One region of the Enterobacter huaxiensis genome, then DNA from elsewhere that is predicted to be linked to it. Evidence: riboswitches for the same ligand, from Rfam matches in the RefSeq annotation. Region 1 holds a riboswitch; each other region holds the start of a gene.
What was found. A riboswitch is a leader RNA that binds a small molecule or an ion and turns the genes downstream of it on or off. The one in region 1 is predicted to bind thiamine pyrophosphate.

Region 1 (3,231 bases):
CACCGTGGCTTTTTTGCCATTAACGGTGGCGCTAAAAAAGCCGTTTGAAATCGTGGCATTAAGCTCATCAGAAGTGAATGACGCTTCACGCATTGGGTCATGGACAGCTGCCGCCTGGTTATGACCCGCCGCGTTTTCAGCCTTGGTTTTCGTAATATCGCACGAGCCGTCGCCATCGCTAATCTGAGTACATCCGGAACGTTCCAGCTGCGCGCGATAGTGCGCGCTAATGGCATGCGCCGGAGCCGCTGCTACGGTGAACAGCAGGGCAACCAGGGCTAATTTCGTTTTCATCGCAAAACCTTAATTATGGTGATGGTGTTTATGGGAGGTATCTGTCGCTCGCGCGGCGTTAGCATATGCCGCAGACAGGGACGCGTTATTAACGCCCTGTTGTCTTTGCTGTTCTGAAAGGTAGCACGTATCGTAGCTCACCCCTTTTGCGGTGCAATTGGCGATTCGCTGCTCGGGAGAAACGCAGCCCGCGAGCAGCGCGGCGATAACCGCAATCATCATTAACTTCTTCATGTTATTGCCTTATAAAACACACAGATAATATGAAACGTACATTACGCCGATCCAAATCCCGATAGAGATAAGCATCAGATATAGGGCCGCTGAGATAAATATATATTTGGACATGCTTTTGGCTATCATCGTTATTAATTTAATCAGTTCTTGCGCTGGTTAATAAAAAGTCATGTTAATACAAACCATTCATGAAATAGCTACTGACAAAGGTAACTGCGGTAAACTATCCAGTAAGGTGACTTTTTAATCCTTGATCGCGATCACTTAAAACTTCTGTTTACAGAATGGTTAATCGATAAAAAATCAATGTAAACATTTACTTATGCCTTCCATCTGAAAGGCTGCTATAAAGAGGTGAATAAAATCAACCTTATAATGGCCCTTCATCAAGGCTCATTAATGTAAACATTGGTTGTTTGATTTCCCCTTATTTTCAGGAGTGAGTAGCCAGTATTTTAATTCACAGATCCTGACGAAATGCTCTCAAATTTGAACCTAAGATACCGCTTGCATCCGGGCTTCAGTCGCGGGTAGACTCGCTCTCTAAATGAAGTTATTTACAGTAAAGTGATTTCATTGTTATTTGACTCGGGGTGCCCTTCTACGTGAAGGCTGAGAAATACCCGTACCACCTGATCTGGATAATGCCAGCGTAGGGAAGTCAGATGCCTTCCCGGTCATCGCTTCTTCACGCAAGGCAGGAGCGAACCATGCAGCCTGACCTGCTCGATCTACACGTTTTACATCAGTTCCGAACCCGTTCCCCGCTTACCCACTGTATGACTAACAATGTCGTACAAACCTTTACCGCCAATGTCCTGCTCGCACTTGGCGCCTCGCCGGCGATGGTGATTGAAGCCGAAGAAGCCGAACAGTTTGCGACGCTTGCCGATGCGCTGCTGATCAACGTCGGTACGCTGACCGCACCGCGCGCCCAGTCGATGCGTCGGGCAATAGAAAGTGCGGTGGCGGCAGGCAAACCCTGGACGCTCGATCCGGTTGCCGTTGGCGCGCTCGCCTTTCGCACCCGCTTTTGTCATCAAATTCTCTCCCTTAAGCCTGCCGCAATTCGTGGTAACGCCTCGGAAATTCTCGCCCTTGCAGGGATGAGCGCGGGCGGTCGCGGCGTAGATACAACCGATACGGCGGCCAGCGCGCTGCCTGCCGCCCAGGCACTGGCGCGCCAGATCAACGCCATTGTGGTGGTAACCGGCGAGGTGGATTACATCACCGACGGGCAGAGAACCCGCACCGTATCGGGGGGCGATCCGATAATGACCCGCGTTGTCGGCACAGGCTGCGCGCTCTCCGCCGTCGTTGCGGCCTGCTGTTCGCTGCCCGGCGACCGGCTGGATAATATCGCCGCCGCCTGCGGATGGATAAAGCGTGCCGGTACGGTCGCCGTGGCGCACTCCCGCGGTCCCGGCAGCTTCGCCAGCGCGTTTCTGGACGCGCTTTATACGCTGGAGGAGCAGGCATGAAGCGGATTAACGCCCTCACTATAGCCGGTACGGACCCCAGCGGCGGCGCCGGTATCCAGGCCGATCTGAAAACCTTCTCCGCGCTTGGGGCCTATGGCTGCTCGGTGATTACCGCGCTGGTGGCGCAAAACACCCGCGGCGTGCAGTCGGTCTACCGCATTGAGCCGGATTTTGTCACCGCGCAGCTGGATTCTGTGTTCAGCGACGTGCGCATTGATAGCACCAAAATCGGCATGCTGGCGGAGGCGGATATCGTCGACGCGGTGGCCGAGCGTCTTAAACGCTATCAGGTGCAAAACGTGGTGCTCGATACCGTAATGCTGGCAAAAAGCGGCGACCCGCTGCTTTCCGCCTCTGCCGTTGAGACGCTGCGTAAAAAGCTGCTGCCGCAGGTGGCGATGATCACCCCAAACCTGCCTGAGGCCGCCGCGCTGCTGGACGCTCCTCATGCGCAAACCGAACGCGAAATGAAAGAGCAGGGGCGGGCGCTTCTGGCGATGGGTTGCGGCGCGGTGCTGATGAAGGGCGGTCATCTTGATGATGCGGAAAGCCCTGACTGGCTCTTCACCCGCGACGGTGAAGAGCGCTTTACCGCCCCGCGCGTGCAGACTAAAAACACCCACGGCACGGGCTGTACGCTCTCTGCCGCGCTGGCGGCGCTGCGCCCGCGACACAGCGGCTGGGGAGAGACGGTGCAGGAAGCCAAGATCTGGCTCTCGGCGGCGCTGGCAAAAGCCGATACTCTGGAGGTCGGTCACGGTATTGGACCGGTTCACCATTTTCATGCATGGTGGTAACTCAGTATAATGGCAGTAAACACCACGCCTGAGAAAAACAGAGATGGAACAAGCGCATACCCGGCTAATCGCTCAGCTGAATGAACGGATTTCGGCAGCAGATAACACCCCGCTGTACCTGAAGTTTGCCGAAACGGTAAAAAATGCGGTACGCAGCGGCATGCTGGAACACGGCAATATTCTGCCCGGCGAGCGCGATCTGAGCCAGCTAACCGGCGTGTCGCGCATTACCGTGCGCAAAGCGATGCAGGCGCTGGAAGAAGAGGGCGTGGTGACGCGCGCCCGGGGTTACGGAACGCAGATCAACAATATCTTCGAGTATTCGTTAAAAGAGGCGCGCGGGTTTTCTCAGCAGGTGGTGCTGCGGGGCCAGAAGCCCAACACCCTGTGGGTCAACAAGCGGGTGGTGAAATGCCCCGAAG
Region 2 (3,231 bases), 2.0 Mb from region 1:
GCGACGGATTGCCACAATGATGCACGGTGCAATTTGCGGGTAATAACGTTCGCGGCAGTGGCTGCACAGCAGCGCCCACTCGGTTTTGCTCGGGTGCATGGTGTGACCGCAGTAGCCGCAGTATTTATGCGAGCGGTAAAACTCCGCCAGCTGCACGCCGCGCCCTGCCAGCTGGAACAGGCCGACGTCCAGATCCAGCACCTGACGAACGGATCCCATATCGTGGCGACGAGCCTGCTGGATCAACCACACCGGATCGCCCTGCCACTCGCCGATCCTCAGCGCGCGCTGGCCAACAAGATCGAACGTTTCCGCCGCGCCATAAGGGAGTTCTCCGGCAGGCAGCCATAATTTTTGTTCATGACTGACGATCCACCAACCAAGATCTGATTTTTCAATAATACGATCCATATCTATTGCACTACCTTCGCTTCACTGACATGTTGTTAGCATTGTGGTTACATTTTGGGTAAGCAGATTCAATTCTAAACCTTGTGGAGTCGAACATGTTAAACCAGCTAGAAAGCCTGACTGAGCGCGTTGGAGGAAGTAACAAACTGGTGGATCGCTGGCTACATGTACGCAAGCATCTGCTCGTGGCTTATTACAATCTGGTCGGTATTAAGCCTGGCAAAGAATCATATATGCGACTGAACGAAAAAGCGCTGGACGATTTTTGTCAGAGCCTGGTCGACTACCTGTCCGACGGCCATTTCAACATTTATGAACGCATTATCCGCGAAATGGAAGGCACAAGCCCGTTTTTAGCCGCAACAAAACTCTATCCGCTGCTGGAAGGCAATACCCAGCAGATCATGGACTACTACGATTCCACGCTCGAGAACGCGATCGATCACGATAACTATCTTGAGTTTCAGCATGCGCTGTCCGATCTCGGTGAAGCGCTCGAAGAGCGATTCACGCTGGAAGACAAGCTGATCGCCCTCGCGCTGGATAATGGTTTGAACATCCGCAGCGAAGAGAACGTCGCGCCCCCCGCTTGAGTTCTTAATCGTTAACGAGTAATTTACAACCATTCGCCCCTCTCACGAGGGGGATTTTTCTTGTCGGAGTGCCCAGCGTTTGTAAAAACGCGGGCTGAGACCGTTAATTCGGGATCCGCGGAACCTGATCAGGCTAATACCTGCGAAGGGAACAAGAGTTACACTGCTGTTGTATCGCCCCAGAGGCGATCTCCTCTTGCTTCATCCGTCGTCTGACAAGCCATGTCCTTCACTTTTGGAATGAGCTATGTCTACTGCAAAACTGACCCGCCGCGAACAGCGCGCACAGGCCCAACACTTCATCGACACGCTGGAAGGCACCGCTTTCCCGAATTCTAAACGCATCTACATTTCCGGCTCGCAGGCCGATATCCGCGTCCCGATGCGCGAAATCCAGCTCAGCCCGACGCTTCTCGGCGGCAGCAAAGAAAACCCGCAGTTTGAAGACAACGAAGCCGTGCCGGTGTATGACACCTCCGGCCCTTACGGTGACCCTGATGTGAGCATCAACGTCCAGCAGGGCCTGGCAAAGCTGCGCCAGCCCTGGATTGAGGCGCGTAACGATAGCGAAGCGCTAAACGAGCAAAGCTCTGCGTACACGAAAGAACGTCTGGCCGACGACGGTCTGGACGAGCTGCGCTTTACCGGCCTGCTGACGCCGAAACGCGCCAGAGCGGGCAAATGCGTGACCCAGCTGCACTACGCGCGCCGGGGCATCGTCACGCCGGAGATGGAGTTCATCGCCATCCGCGAAAACATGGGCCGCGAGCGCATCCGTAGCGAAGTGCTTCGCCACCAGCACCCGGGCGAAGGCTTTGGCGCTCGCCTGCCGGAGAACATCACGCCGGAGTTTGTGCGTGACGAAGTGGCCGCCGGCCGCGCGATTATCCCCGCCAACATCAACCACCCGGAATCCGAGCCGATGATCATTGGCCGCAACTTCCTGGTGAAGGTCAACGCTAACATTGGTAACTCAGCCGTCACCTCCTCCATCGAGGAAGAGGTGGAAAAGCTGGTCTGGTCAACGCGCTGGGGCGCGGACACGGTGATGGACCTCTCCACTGGCCGCTATATTCACGAAACCCGCGAATGGATCCTGCGTAACAGCCCGGTACCGATTGGCACCGTCCCGATTTACCAGGCGCTGGAGAAGGTGAACGGCATCGCCGAAAACCTCACCTGGGAGGCCTTCCGCGACACGCTGCTGGAGCAGGCAGAACAGGGCGTGGACTACTTCACCATTCACGCGGGCGTGCTGCTGCGCTACGTGCCGATGACCGCGAAGCGTCTGACCGGCATTGTCTCGCGCGGCGGTTCCATCATGGCGAAGTGGTGCCTGTCCCATCATCAGGAAAACTTCCTCTACGAACACTTCCGCGAGATCTGCGAAATCTGCGCCGCGTACGATGTCTCACTGTCGCTGGGCGACGGCCTGCGCCCGGGCTCTATTCGCGACGCGAATGACGAAGCGCAGTTTGCCGAGCTACACACGCTGGGCGAGCTGACCAAAATCGCCTGGGAGTATGACGTGCAGGTGATGATTGAAGGCCCGGGCCACGTGCCGATGCAGATGATCCGCCGCAACATGACCGAGGAGCTGGAGCACTGCCACGAAGCGCCGTTCTACACCCTGGGGCCATTGACTACCGACATCGCGCCGGGCTACGACCACTTCACCTCGGGTATTGGCGCGGCGATGATCGGCTGGTTCGGCTGCGCCATGCTTTGCTACGTAACCCCGAAAGAGCACCTCGGCCTGCCAAACAAAGAGGACGTGAAGCAGGGGCTGATTACCTACAAAATTGCGGCCCACGCGGCGGACCTGGCGAAAGGCCATCCCGGCGCGCAAATCCGCGATAACGCCATGTCGAAGGCGCGCTTTGAATTCCGCTGGGAAGACCAGTTCAACCTGGCGCTGGATCCCTTCACCGCCCGCGCCTATCACGACGAAACCCTGCCGCAGGAGTCCGGCAAGGTGGCCCACTTCTGCTCCATGTGCGGACCGAAGTTCTGCTCGATGAAAATTAGCCAGGAAGTGCGTGATTACGCCGCCGCGCAGGCAATTGAGGTCGGTATGGCGGATATGTCAGAGAACTTCCGTGCCAAAGGCGGCGAAATCTACCTCAAAAAAGAGGAGGCATAATGTACCAGCCCGATTTCCCCTCCGTGCCCTTCCGCTTAGGGCTTTACCCGGTGGTAGACAGCGTAGAGTGGATCGCGCGCCTGC
Region 3 (3,231 bases), 2.4 Mb from region 1:
TCCTTTTGTCGCTGAAAAGTACTGCTGATAAAACTGACGTGCGGTAGACCTCTTCATAATTTACCTCCTCGCTTCATCGAGAAGAATTATTGGCCTAATATAGGGATAAATAAATTGCTGGTTTTTTGTCAGGAGTTCCCCTTTTATGCCGTCTGGTCGTCTGCAACAACAATTTATCCGCCTTTGGCAGTGCTGCGAGGGGCAATCGCAGGAGACAACGCTGAACGAGCTGGCGGAACTCCTTAACTGTTCGCGTCGCCATATGCGCACGCTTCTGAACACTATGCAGCAGCAGGGCTGGCTAAACTGGGAGGCGGAGGCAGGACGCGGCAAGCGCTCGCGCCTGACCTTTCTCTATACCGGCCTGGCGCTGCAGCAGCAGCGGGCGGAAGATCTGCTGGAGCAGGATCGTATCGATCAGCTGGTGCAGCTGGTAGGCGATAAAGCGGCCGTGCGCCAGATGCTGGTTTCCCATCTCGGACGCAGCTTTCGTCAGGGCCGCCACATCCTGCGGGTGCTCTACTACCGTCCGATGAAAAACCTGTTGCCCGGCACGGCCTTACGCCGCTCGGAAACGCATATGGCCCGGCAAATCTTCAGCGGCCTGACGCGCATAAATGAGGAAAATGGGGAACTGGAAGCGGACGTTGCGCACCACTGGCAGCAGCTTTCCCCGCTGCACTGGCGCTTTTTTTTACGGCCCGGCATCCATTTTCACCACGGACGCGAGCTGGAGATGGCCGACGTTATCGCCTCGTTGGCGCGTGCCCGCAGGCTGCCGCTTTACTCGCATATTTCACGCATCCATTCCCCAACCGCCTGGACGCTGGATATTGAGCTCTCGCAGCCGGACAAATGGCTACCGTGGCTGCTGGGCTATGTCCCTTCGATGATTTTGCCCGCCGAGTGGGAATCGCTGAATAATTTTGCCAGCCAGCCGATTGGCACCGGCCCCTACTCTGTCTCGCGCAATAACAATAACCAGTTGAAGATCCGCGCGTTTGATGACTATTTTGGCTACCGGGCGCTTATCGACGAAGTGAACGTCTGGGTGTTGCCGGACCTCAATGAAGAGCTGAGCGCCGGGCTGACGCTGGAAGGGCCGACGACGGGTGAAAAGGCCGTCGAAAGCCGCCTTGAAGAGGGCTGTTATTATCTGCTGTTTGACCGCCGCACCCATCGCGGCGCAAATCACGAGGTGCGTGAGTGGATCAGCCACATTCTGGCCCCTGCGAATCTGATTTATCATGCCGACGTTCAGTATCAGGCATGGTGGTTCCCGGCCTACGGCCTGCTTCCACGCTGGCACCACGCGCGTCCAGCGCGTAGCGAAAAGCCCGCAGGGCTGGAGTCCATCACCCTGACCTACTACCGCGAGCATGTGGAGCATCGCTTTATTGCCAGAATCATGACTCGACTGCTGGCGGCCGAAGGGGTAACGCTGGAGGTCAAAGAAGTTGACTATGACGAATGGCACCAGGGAGATATCACCAGCGATATCTGGCTGAACAGCGCCAATTTCACCCTGCCGCTCGATTTCTCGCTCTTCTCGCACCTGTATGAAGTCCCGCTGATCCAGCACTGCATCGATCGGGACTGGCAGCAGGACGCCGCCTTGTGGCGCGCGGGCGAAATGAATTTAGCCACGTGGTGCCAGGCTTTACTTGCCGAACAGGCGATCGTGCCGCTGATCCACCACTGGCTGATGATCCAGGGACAGCGCAGCATGCGCGGCCTTCGGATGAATACCCTGGGCTGGTTTGATTTTAAATCCGCCTGGTTTGCGCCGCCGGAGCCATAACGCTTTCGTAATATTCACCAAATCATTACAATAGCGCCGTTCTCAACGGGGTGCTGCATCACAGATGTGCGCTGAGATAATACCCGTCGAACCTGATCCGGATAACGCCGGCGAAGGGATTTGAGGCTGTCGCTCAAAATCCTTTGCCACTCAACTTTGAGGTGCAAAGTGTTAAAAAAAGTTCTTCCCCTGCTGGCGCTTTTTGCGCTGCCTGCTTTTGCGAAGCCCGTCCTGACGGTCTACACCTATGACTCCTTCTCTGCCGACTGGGGCCCTGGCCCGGTAGTCAAAAAAGCCTTTGAAGCCGACTGCGGCTGCGAGCTGAAGTTTGTCGCGCTGGAGGACGGCGTTTCGCTGCTCAACCGTCTGCGTATGGAAGGCAAAAACAGCAAAGCCGACGTGGTGCTTGGTCTGGATAACAACCTGCTGGACGCCGCCTCGCAAACCGGGCTATTTGCCAAAAGCGGCGTAGCGACGGATGCCGTTAACGTGCCGGGCGGGTGGAAGAACGACACCTTTGTGCCGTTCGACTACGGCTACTTTGCGTTCGTGTATGACAAAAACAAGCTGAAAAGCCCGCCAAAGAGCCTGAAAGAGCTGGTTGAAAGTGACCAGAAGTGGCGCGTAATTTATGAAGATCCGCGTACCAGCACCCCGGGCCTTGGCCTGCTGCTGTGGATGCAGAAAGTCTACGGCAATAAAGCCCCCGAAGCGTGGCACAAGCTGGCGGCCAAAACCGTCACCGTCACCAAGGGCTGGAGCGAAGCCTACGGCCTGTTCCTGAAAGGCGAAAGCGACCTGGTGCTGAGCTACACCACCTCTCCGGCCTACCACATCATCGCCGAGAAGAAAGACAACTATGCTGCTGCTGACTTCGCCGAGGGCCACTATCTGCAGGTGGAAGTCGCCGCGCGTACCGCCGCCAGCAAACAGCCGGAGCTGGCCGAGAAGTTCCTGAAATTTATGGTTTCACCAGCGTTCCAGAACGCCATTCCCGCGGGCAACTGGATGTATCCGGTGACTAACGTGACGCTGCCTGCAGGCTTCGACCAGCTGACTAAACCAACAACCTCGCTCGAGTTTACGCCGCAGCAGGTCGCCGCGCAGCGTGCCGCATGGGTAAGTGAATGGCAACGCGCCGTCAGCCGCTGATTCCCGGCTGGTTAATCCCCGGGCTGCTTGCCGCCGTTCTGATGGTGGCGGTCAGCCTGGGCGCTTTTCTTGCGCTGTGGCTTAACGCGCCGGAGAGTAACCTGCTCGCGCTCTGGCACGACGGCTACCTCTGGCACGTTATCCGGTTCTCCTTCTGGCAGGCGTTTCTCTCTGCGCTGCTTTCGGCGATCCCGGCCATTTTTCTGGCGAGAGCACTGTATCGGCGGCGTTTTCCAGGCAGGCAGGCGCTGCTGCGCCTGTGCGCCATGACGCTGATC

Region 2: it holds a riboswitch for thiamine pyrophosphate, as region 1 does, so the genes downstream of both, thiC (phosphomethylpyrimidine synthase ThiC) here and thiM (hydroxyethylthiazole kinase) in region 1, are expected to answer to the same signal.
Region 3: it holds a riboswitch for thiamine pyrophosphate, as region 1 does, so the genes downstream of both, thiB (thiamine ABC transporter substrate binding subunit) here and thiM (hydroxyethylthiazole kinase) in region 1, are expected to answer to the same signal.

What each region holds. Positions count from the first base shown of each region.
Region 1 is NZ_CP043342.1:1,642,614-1,645,844, forward strand. It holds gene D5067_RS07840 (hypothetical protein) at 1-294, opposite strand, end outside; gene D5067_RS07845 (hypothetical protein) at 304-528, opposite strand; TPP riboswitch at 1,111-1,207, shown strand; gene thiM (hydroxyethylthiazole kinase) at 1,242-2,012, shown strand; gene thiD (bifunctional hydroxymethylpyrimidine kinase/phosphomethylpyrimidine kinase) at 2,009-2,809, shown strand; gene D5067_RS07860 (GntR family transcriptional regulator) at 2,853-3,231, shown strand, end outside.
Region 2 is NZ_CP043342.1:4,589,673-4,592,903, forward strand. It holds partial or broken gene nudC (NAD(+) diphosphatase) at 1-411, opposite strand, end outside; gene rsd (sigma D regulator) at 507-1,004, shown strand; TPP riboswitch at 1,059-1,172, shown strand; gene thiC (phosphomethylpyrimidine synthase ThiC) at 1,252-3,147, shown strand; gene thiE (thiamine phosphate synthase) at 3,147-3,231, shown strand, end outside.
Region 3 is NZ_CP043342.1:4,026,794-4,030,024, forward strand. It holds gene sgrT (glucose uptake inhibitor SgrT) at 1-57, opposite strand, end outside; gene sgrR (HTH-type transcriptional regulator SgrR) at 146-1,801, shown strand; TPP riboswitch at 1,838-1,938, shown strand; gene thiB (thiamine ABC transporter substrate binding subunit) at 1,970-2,953, shown strand; gene thiP (thiamine/thiamine pyrophosphate ABC transporter permease ThiP) at 2,929-3,231, shown strand, end outside.